DNA from 3 places in the Arthrobacter sp. FW306-1B-G06A genome. Region 2 is predicted to be linked to each of the others. Evidence: riboswitches for the same ligand, from Rfam matches in the RefSeq annotation. Region 2 holds a riboswitch; each other region holds the start of a gene.
The links. A riboswitch is a leader RNA that binds a small molecule or an ion and turns the genes downstream of it on or off. The one in region 2 is predicted to bind S-adenosylmethionine.

Region 1 (3,265 bases), on a different contig from region 2:
TCCGGTGCCCGCGCCGATGTCTGCCGCGTCCCGCGCGCCTTCCGGCAGCAGCCAGTCAGCTGAATCCGCGGGGTATCCGGGCCGGACACGGTCATAGTGCTCTCCGCCGTCCTGGAAACTCTGACCGAGTTCAAGGCGCCGTTCCTCATAGAGCTTGGGGCCGGCTGACGTGCCTTTGGGTCGCGGGGCCACGCGGAAACTCCTTCGTAGGACAGGAAAAAATACCCTACGAATCTACCGCAATCAGTCGGTGCTGCACGGAGCTGCGCCCGCGGTCCCGGGAGTGTTGGGAGCCCATTCCGGGTAGCTGCGGTGATCGTTCGCGGGCACCCAACGGCCGGCGTCCACCACGTAGTCCCAACCGAGGCCATTGCTCTTGAGCGCCTGGATGCCCGCGATGAGCCGGGTGGCGTCTTCCAAACGCGACCCTACGCCGAAACTGGCCCGGAGGGATCCGGAGGGAAGGCCGAGGCGCTTGAGCAGCGGGTGGGCGCAGAAGCGCCCGTCGCGCAGGCCAATGCCGTGCTCGGCCGCGAGATAGGCCGCCACAAGTCCGGCGTCGTAGCCCTGGAGCGAGAAGTTCACGACGCCGATGGTGTCCTCGGGATCCGTGTCGCTGAAGATCTGGTGCACGGTCACGCCGTCGATTTCCTTGAGGCCTTCGACCAGGTGTGAGCGGATGGCGGCCTCGTGGGCGTGCCATTCGTCGTGGTCGAGGCTGGCGATGACTTGTGTGGCCCGGGCGAGGGTGGCCGCACCGAGAACGTTCGGCGAGCCGCCTTCGTGCCTGGCCGGTCCCGTGGCCCAGCTGACGGAATCGAGGCGCGCCTCCCGGACGGCGCCGCCTCCTGCCAGATGCGGCGTGCCGGCGTCGAGCCAGTCGGGACGGCCCACCAGGACACCCGCGCCGAACGGTGCATAAAGCTTGTGCCCCGAGAAAACCAAGTAGTCGACATCCGCGGCGGCGATGTTGATGCGGCGATGCGGGGCAAGTTGCGCCGCGTCCACCACAATCCGCGCCCCGAATTCGTGGGCCAAGGCAGCTAGTTCCTTGATGGGCAGGATTTCGCCGGTCACATTCGACGCGCCGGTGACAGCCAGGAGGCTGACGCCACCATGGGAGAGGGCTGTGCGGACATTGGCTACGGTCTCCGACAAGGTTTCCGCGGCAACAATGCTTCGGTGGGGGACGCCTTGCCACGGCAGCAGGTTTGCGTGGTGCTCGATGTCCAGGTAAAGGACTTCGTCGGTGTGCTTGCCGTCTGTGACCGGCAAGCAGCCGGCCAGGAGATTGAGGGAATCGGTGGTGTTGCGCGTGAAAATGACGGAATCGTCCGGCCGTCCGCCAACAAAGTCACGGACGATGTTGCGGGCGTTTTCGTAGACGGAGGTGCTGATTTGGGAGGCGTAGCCTGCGCCGCGGTGCACACTCGCGTAGTACGGCAGGATCTCGTTGAGGTACGCGGAAACAACCGTCAGGGCAGGTGCGGATGCGCCGTAGTCAAGGTTGGCGTAGCGGATGTGGCCGCCCTGGATCAGGGGTGCCTGCAACTCCGCGCCGGTGACCGCGGCCAGCGGGCGGGATGCCCGAGGCAGCTGCTGTGCGGTTTCGTGGTGCTGCGAAAGAGCCGTAGAAGTAATTGTGGCTGTGCTCATGGGACCTCACTCAAGAGGGACCCCTGCGTGCAGGGGGTCCGCGCTTGCCGCATCCGTTCCGGACCGGCCGGGTCGTCACCCGGGGCACCCCGCCGCGATGGAGGGTTGCCGGCCAGCAAACCGGGGTTTCGCGCTGGCACTCGTGACCTGTAAAGAGAGTAGGACACCGGCGAGGCGGGTTCCAATGTGACCGCGATTGTTAAGCGGATTGTTACACCGCCCGAAAAATGTGCCTTCAGCCGAAGAAAAAGCAGCGGACGCCCCTAAAAGGGGGCGTCCGCCGTCGTTTATTCAGTGAACAGGGGGGCTACAGAAGGTCGTCGAGTTCGGGGTTGAGCCTCTTGAGGACCTCGGAATGGAGGATCGAGTTCGTGGCGACGGCGTTTCCGCCGAAGGGGCCGTCCGCGCCATCCAGGGATGTGAAGCGTCCGCCGGCCTCGGTGACGATCGGCACCAAGGCGGCCATGTCGTAGACCTGGAGTTCCGGTTCGGCGGCGATGTCCACGGCGCCCTCGGCAACGAGGCAGTAGGACCAGAAATCGCCGTACGCACGGCTGCGCCAGACATCGTTCTCGAGGCCCAGGAAGTTGTCCAGCTTCCCGTGCTGCTTCCACTCGGAAAGCTCGGAGTAGGAAAGCGAGGCGTCTTCGAGCCGGGACACGTTGGAAACTTTCAACCGGGTGGCGGCGGCCAGCGACCGGCCCATGTAGGCGCCGGAGCCCTTGGCCGCCCACCAACGCTTGCCGAGCGCCGGAGCGCTCACGAGCCCCACTACTACTTCGCCCTCGTCCACGAGGGCGATGAGCGTAGCCCAGACGGGTACGCCGCGCACGAAGTTCTTGGTCCCATCGATGGGATCGATGATCCAACGCCTGGAGCCGTGGCCCGTGCTGCCGAATTCTTCGCCGAGGACGGCGTCGCGGGGCCGGGAGCGGGAGAGCTGCCCACGGATTGCTTCCTCGGCGGCTTTGTCGGCATCGGTGACTGGGCTCAGGTCGGGTTTGGTCTCCACCTGGAGGTCCAGCGCCTTGAACCGCTCCATTGTCAGGGAATCGACGGAATCGGCCAGCACATGGGCCAGCCGTAGGTCGTCGTTGTAGCTCGAATCGGGTTGGGTCATGGTTCCAAACTACCGTCTATTCGCCGGTGAGCCGGGGAGGTAGGACGGCATGCGCTGAGTTAGTTGACCGTACCCAGTTCCTTGGCCTCTTGGGCTTCCATGCGCGGGTCCGCACCAAGGAGCCTGCGGAGCGATGCAAGGCGGGCGGGGCCGGCCTCGCCCGCGTGGCCTTCGGCGACCCAGGAATCCAGCCCGCATCGAACGGCGGAGGCATCGTGCTTGCAACCACGCTCGCACCTTTCCGTCCCCGGCTCCAGGTCCGGGAAGGCGTGCAGGATGCGGTCCGGGTTCACGTGGGCGAGGCCGAAAGAACGGATGCCGGGCGTATCGATGATCCAGCTTCCGCCAGGGGCGTCGCTGAGCTTCAGTGCGAGGGCAGAGGACGAGGTGTGGCGTCCGCGCCCCGTCACGGCGTTGACCCCGCCTGTGGCGCGCTCGGCCCCGGTGAGGGCGTTCACCATAGTGGACTTCCCGACGCCTGAATGGCCC
Region 2 (3,265 bases):
TCAGGAGCCAACCGTGGACTCTTCGTTCATCAATATTGCGATCGTGGTGGTGTATTTGCTCGCCATGCTGGCCTTCGGCTGGTGGGGCAAGTCGCGCACCAAGAACAACAGCGATTTCCTCGTGGCAGGACGCCGCCTCGGTCCGATGCTCTACACCGGCACCATGGCCGCAGTCGTCCTCGGCGGCGCATCGACGGTTGGCGGCGTCGGCCTCGGCTACAAGTTCGGCGTCTCCGGCATGTGGCTGGTTGTCGCGATCGGTTCGGGCGTGCTCCTCCTGAGCCTGCTTTTCGCCGGCACCATCCAGCGGCTGAAGATCTACACGGTCTCCCAGATGCTGAGCCTGCGTTACGGACAGCGCGCCACACAGACTTCCGGCATCGTCATGCTCGCCTACACCCTGATGCTGTGCGCCACGTCCACGGGCGCCTACGCCACCATCTTCGTTGTCCTCTTCGGCTGGGAGCGCTGGCTCGCCATCGCCGTCGGCGGCGCAATCGTCCTGGTCTACTCAACGATCGGCGGCATGTGGTCCATCACCCTCGCCGACCAGGTGCAGTTCATCATCAAGACCGTGGGCATCTTCTTCCTCATGCTCCCGTTCGTCCTGAACGCCGCAGGCGGCTTCGATGGCATCCGTGCCCGCGTTGACGCCAGCTTCTTCCAGTTGGACGGCATCGGAGCACAAACCATCATCACGTACTTCGTGGTCTACACCCTGGGCCTGCTGATCGGCCAGGACATCTGGCAGCGCGTCTTCACCGCCAAGACTCCCAAGGTGGCCCGTTGGGGCGGTGCCACCGCGGGTATCTACTGCGTCCTGTACGGCGTCGCCGGCGCATTGATCGGCCTTGCCGCCCGCGTGGCACTGCCCAACATCGACGTGAAGGCCCTCGGCAAGGACGTCGTCTACGCCGAGGTTGCCACGCACATCCTGCCGATCGGCATCGGCGGCCTCGTGATGGCCGCAGCAGTCGCGGCCATGATGTCCACGGCTTCCGGAGCCCTCATCGCCGCGGCCACCGTTGCCCGCGCCGACGTGGTCCCGTTCGTGGCCAGCTGGTTCGGCAAGACCGTCAACACCGACGACACCGAGAACCCCGAGCACGACGTCAAGGCCAACCGCTACTGGGTCCTCGGACTGGGCATCGTGGCCGTGTTGATATCCATGGCGGCGCAAGACGTCGTGGTCGCCCTGACCATCGCCTACGACATCCTGGTGGGCGGCCTGCTGGTTGCCATCCTGGGCGGCCTGGTCTGGAAGCGGGGCACCGGTATTGCCGCGGCCTGGTCCATGGCCGTGGGGTCCGTACTGACCCTGGCCCTGCTGATCGCCTATGCCACGGGAATCATCCCCAGCGAAGACGGCGTCTACGCCAACGATCCCATCTATTGGGGCCTCGGAGCCTCGTTGCTGGTGTACGTCGTGGTCTCGCTGCTGACGCCTCCCACGGAGCCCCAGGTCCGCGAAGCATGGGACCGTCGCGTCGCCGGAGGAGTCACCGAGGAACTCCCGCTGGAGGCCCACCCGGTGGCCAGCCACTAAGTTTCACAGAGTCAAGTACGACGGCGGCGCCTCACCTTTTTCCGGGGTGCGGCGCCGCCGTCGCATGTACAGTAGGAAGAGCTTCAAGAGATGTGGCGCCAAGCTCCGACTTGCCACACGCCAACCCCATGTTCACGGGTGGTTCGGATGAAGAAGCGGCCCGGCTCGGACCAGAGACAACCGAACGGGCAAGAGCAACTCCACAGGAGAAGGCCATGCCTTTCGAAAACGGCGCCACCGCCATAGCCGACCGCACCACCCAGCCCAGCACCCTCTTGTCGCCCCGCCCCCGCCGGGTGGACGAATTCGTCCGGGTGATTCCCGGCGTCGACCTCTCCCAAGGCTCCGTCACGTTCGTCGTGGACGGAAACCTGGAACGCTATTGGCACCATGAGCCGCGGCTCATCACCCAAGCCCTTTCAAAAGCGGTCCAGCCCGCCCGCTGGTTCCCCGCCACACGGAAACTCACCCTGACGGTGGCGGCAACCGGGCACCGGGCAGGCGTGCAGAGGCACTTCATCCTGAGCGCGTTTTAGCTCCGGGGTTTAGCGAGCCCGGGGCTATTCGAACTCTTCGTCCTCGCGGTGTTCCTCTGCGTCGAGCGGAACCACCCGTTCGTCGTCGTCGAGGACCTCGGATTGTTCCTCCCAGTCCTCGTCCACCTCAAGGTCTTCGCTGTAGTCGTAGGCGGGATCGGCCTCGACCGTGGGACGGTCGGGGTGGCGGGCGTGGGTTTCGGTGCTGTCCATGGTGCAACCTCCGTTCGACGTGCCGCTGAGCCCATCGCACAGGCACATGAGGCAGCCGGTCACCACGCTACCCCGCCAATTCGTGGACCCTGTCCATCCATCCCAGCACTGCCCCCAGCCGCGGTCAAGGCCTCCCGGGAGCCTCCCGTTTTTGAGGCGCGCCTAAAACGTCCAGTGAGGATTGCCAGCCGAAAAACCGCGGAAATTGGCGATAGAGTGGAGCCGCAATGAGGCGATGAAGCCCGCCCCAGCAACCCAGGAGTCCCGGTGCACCCGCACGCAGATCCACAGAACCCGACAGATCCAGACAACGCGCATCCCGACAATCCCTCGGACCAAAGCAGTCCATTGCAAGATGAAGCGGCCCCCAAGACTCCCCCGTCGTCGTCGGACATCAAGCGCTGGCGTCAGTACTTGGCGGACGAGCGGGCCGAGGCCGCCGTGTACCGCCAACTGGCGCAGCGCCGCGACGGCGAGGAACGCGAAATCCTGTTGGCACTCGCAGAGGCCGAGGGCCGCCACGAGGCACACTGGCTCAAGCTCCTCGGGGAACATGCCGGCATGCCGAAGGCGGCCTCGATCCGAAGCCAAATGCTCGGCTTCCTCGCCCGGAACTTTGGATCAGTGTTCGTGCTGGCCCTCGCCCAAAGGGCTGAAGGCCGCTCGCCTTACGCCAAGGATCCAGCAGCGACCCGCGCCATGGCGGCTGACGAACAGATCCACGAGGAAGTAGTCCGCGGCCTGGCGACGCGCGGCCGCAACAGGTTGTCCGGCACTTTCCGCGCGGCCGTATTCGGCGCCAACGACGGCCTTGTCAGCAACCTCTCACTCGTAATGGGCATGGCGGCCACCGGCGTCCCCGCCACTGTGGTCCTGTTCAGCGGCATCGCAGGCCTGCTGGCAGGCGCGCTGTCCATGGGTGCCGGCGAATATGTCTCTGTCCGCTCGCAGCTCGAGCTCCTCAAGGCCA
Region 3 (3,265 bases), on a different contig from region 2:
GCATGGGGTTCGACGGCGACTCGAAGAACACTGCCGTTGTCGGCTCGGACAGGGCAGCACGCCACTGGTCCAAGTCAGGCCCGTCGACGAATACGGTCTCGACGCCCCAGCGCGGCAGGATCTCATTGAGGATGACGAAACAGGAGCCGAAGAGCGAGCGGGCGGCAACTACGCGGTCACCGGCAGCAAGCAACGCACCGAGGGCGGTGAAGACAGCGGACATGCCCGACGCCGTCGCGAAGCACGCTTCGGTGCCTTCGAGCAGGCGGAGGCGCTCCTGGAAGGTAGCTACGGAGGGGTTGCCGTAACGGGAGTAGACGAAGCGTTCGTCCTCGCCCGTAAATGCTCGCTCGGCGGCTGCGGCGGACTCGTAGACGAAGCCGGAGTTCAGGAAGACGGCCTCGGACGTTTCCTGGAAGTTGGTACGGTCAAGACCGCCGCGGACGGCCTGGGTGTCAGGGCTCCAGCTGGCGGCGTCAGGATTGAAAGTCACTTAGATGTTCCCCAGGTTCGTCGGAAGTCCACGGTTTTTCCAGCCGTTCACGGTTCGCTCGCCGTAGCGGTCCGGCTCGCCCTCAAAGCCCTCGAGGACGTTGTAGGAGGTGTAGCCGGCCTGGGTGGCGGCAATCGCGGCGGCGATGGAGCGCTGTCCGGAGCGGCAGAGGAAAACCAGTTCGGTGCCGTCCGCCTCCGGGGCCTGCTGCGTCAACTCTTCGATGAAACGGGTGTTGGGGATGCCTCCGGCCAGGTTCCACTGGATGAACAGGGGATCGTTCTCGGTGGCTTTGGTGTCCGGGATGCCGATGTGTGCCCACTCGCCTTCGGTGCGGACGTCCACCAGGATGGCGCCCTGCTCGAGCTTGGCCCAGGCGTCGTGCGGGCTGAGGTCGCCTGCGTAGCTCATGCGTGGCCCTCGCCGTCGAACTCTTCATCCAGCTGGTCCACCGCATTGGCAACGGCGGCATCTGCGCTCGCGATTGCCGCGGGCAGGACGATGGCCTGTGCCACGATTACGTCCGTGCCGTTGAAGGTCGCGGCCGGGCTGCCGTGCAACACGTATCCCTCCGCGAGGGCGGTGGAGATCCGCTCGCAGAATTCCTTGGTGTCAGGGCCCGTGATGAGACGGTACGAGAGTTTTTCTTCGGTGGGTTCAGGCATTGGTGCTCCTCAGTCACGCTTGCAGTTCGAAAGTGTCGATACGCCGAGTAGTCACCTGAGGCACCCCGCCGGAGAGAGGGTTGCCGACCAGCAAGTCAGGGCTTCGCGCTGGTGCTCATTACTCAAGAAGAAAAATAACATCCACGACGGCGGCCTGCATCACCGGCCGACGTCATGTTCCGTAACCGGACGGCAGCCAGGCTGGCGAGGGCTGGGGTGCCAGCGTCCTAGGACTCGGTTTCATTGGGCAGCGGTTCCAGGCTGGCCTGGATCCGGGGTGGAATGGCGTCGAACCGCGATGCTACTGCCGTAGGGGAGTGATGAAAAGTGGAACCTTGATGCTTCCGGATTTCCAGCAGTTCGTGGACGGATATCCCGGTGGCCGTGGCGAGTGCATGCAGCGAGAGGCTGTTGTGATGAGCCAATGCAAAAACCACACCCGACAAGGCTTCGAAACCTTCTGTCTCGTAGATTTCCTTCACCAGGTTGGACATGCCATTTGCATCATCGATTGATCCCGCTGACGCACCAGTCGCCATGGCCGTCAGGGACCATGCAGCAGAGTCGGGGCTGATGTAGATGCTCATGTCGATACCCTACGGACTCAGGCCCGCTTGGGGAATGGGCGATACGTTTATCTTTATGGCAGCACTCACCGACCTTGACCGCCAGCTCCTCTCCGCTCTCCGGGAGGACGGCAGGGCCTCCGTGGCGAGCCTTGCGCGCAAGCTGGGCGTTGCTCGGGCCACCGTGAATAGCCGGCTTGAGCGTCTTGTCTCCTCGGGGACCATCGTTGGCTTCACCGCGAGGGTGCGCGACGAGGTGGATCCACTTGCGATCCGGGCCATTGCGCTCATTGCCGTGGAGGGAAGGTCGGCGGACAAGGTCATTCGCCAACTCCGCGGACTTCCCGAGATTTGGGCGCTACACACCACGAACGGCGGTTGGGATCTCGTGGCCGAGTTGCGCACGGAAAGCCTCAGCGACTTTGACCAGGTGTTGGGCAGGATCCGCGGGATCGAGGGGATCGTCAATAGCGAGACGAGCCTGCTGCTCAGTTCCGTCCTGCGATAGTCGCTTTTATGACGGACGCCTGCCGTTGATCATTGTGTGCATAAGCAGTCATCATTTTGTGCATGTTTTCAATGAAAAGTACGTACTTTGGCAATTGTGGATGCATATCGCCGCTCCGTAGCCTCGTAGCAACAGTGCTTATGAGGGAAAGGAGCGCACATGACGCGCTTTGTCGATGTCCGCAATATGGTTCGTTGGACGGCCGGACGGGGCCCGGAGACCATCATCTCGGAGATGATGCAGTACCTGGAAGACGACTTCCGGCGGTGGGAATCTTTTGACAAGACTCCGCGGGTGGCAAGCCACACGCCATTTGGCGTCATCGAGCTGATGCCCACCAGCGACCAGGAAACCTACGGCTTCAAGTATGTAAACGGACACCCCTCGAATCCCGCGCGCGGCTTCCAGACCGTGACAGCTTTCGGTGTCCTGTCCGACGTCCACAACGGCTACCCGACGTTCCTTGCGGAGATGACAGTTCTGACAGCGTTGCGGACGGCGGCCACGTCCGGGATGGTCGCAAAGAGACTTGCGCGCCGCGATGCCCGGATCATGGCGATGATCGGAACCGGAACCCAATCCGAATTTCAGGCGCTGGCCTTCCGGGCGGCCCTGGGTATAAACAGTGTGAGGATCTGGGACACGGCCCCGGCAGCGATGGAGAAGTTCGTCCGGAACATGGCTCCCCTCGGCTTCGAGATCACCATCGCAGGCTCAGCGGCCCATGCAGTGGAGGGAGCCGACGTCGTCACCACGTGCACGGCGGACAAGGCCAACGCCACCATCCTGACGGCAGACCAGGTTTCGCCCGGAGTCCACATCAACGCGATCGGAGGCGACTGCCCAGGGAAGACTGAACTCGACGCTGCCATCCTCGGCATCGGTGACGTCTTTGTGGAGTACGATCCCCAGACGCGGATTGAAGGCGAGATCCAGCAAATGTCCGCCGATTTTCCCGTCACCGAATTCTGGCAGGTCCTGGCCGGGCACGCTCCGGGCCGGACCTCCAGGGACCAAATCACGATATTCGATT

Region 1: it holds a riboswitch for S-adenosylmethionine, as region 2 does, so the genes downstream of both, AC3WJM_RS03110 (aminotransferase class V-fold PLP-dependent enzyme) here and AC3WJM_RS14065 (hypothetical protein) in region 2, are expected to answer to the same signal.
Region 3: it holds a riboswitch for S-adenosylmethionine, as region 2 does, so the genes downstream of both, AC3WJM_RS15020 (DUF1737 domain-containing protein) here and AC3WJM_RS14065 (hypothetical protein) in region 2, are expected to answer to the same signal.

Annotation. Positions count from the first base shown of each region.
Region 1 is NZ_JBYSXB010000004.1:69,367-72,631, forward strand. It holds gene AC3WJM_RS03105 (class I SAM-dependent methyltransferase) at 1-192, opposite strand, end outside; gene AC3WJM_RS03110 (aminotransferase class V-fold PLP-dependent enzyme) at 244-1,656, opposite strand; SAM riboswitch class IV at 1,692-1,804, opposite strand; gene hisN (histidinol-phosphatase) at 1,964-2,776, opposite strand; gene rsgA (ribosome small subunit-dependent GTPase A) at 2,836-3,265, opposite strand, start outside.
Region 2 is NZ_JBYSXB010000025.1:37,957-41,221, forward strand. It holds gene AC3WJM_RS14060 (sodium:solute symporter family protein) at 14-1,546, shown strand; SAM riboswitch class IV at 1,628-1,747, shown strand; gene AC3WJM_RS14065 (hypothetical protein) at 1,762-2,082, shown strand; gene AC3WJM_RS14070 (hypothetical protein) at 2,107-2,295, opposite strand; gene AC3WJM_RS14075 (VIT1/CCC1 transporter family protein) at 2,644-3,265, shown strand, end outside.
Region 3 is NZ_JBYSXB010000028.1:23,863-27,127, forward strand. It holds gene AC3WJM_RS15010 (O-succinylhomoserine sulfhydrylase) at 1-493, opposite strand, end outside; gene AC3WJM_RS15015 (rhodanese-like domain-containing protein) at 494-904, opposite strand; gene AC3WJM_RS15020 (DUF1737 domain-containing protein) at 901-1,158, opposite strand; SAM riboswitch class IV at 1,169-1,281, opposite strand; gene AC3WJM_RS15025 (hypothetical protein) at 1,386-1,745, opposite strand; gene AC3WJM_RS15030 (Lrp/AsnC family transcriptional regulator) at 1,801-2,232, shown strand; gene ocd (ornithine cyclodeaminase) at 2,392-3,265, shown strand, end outside.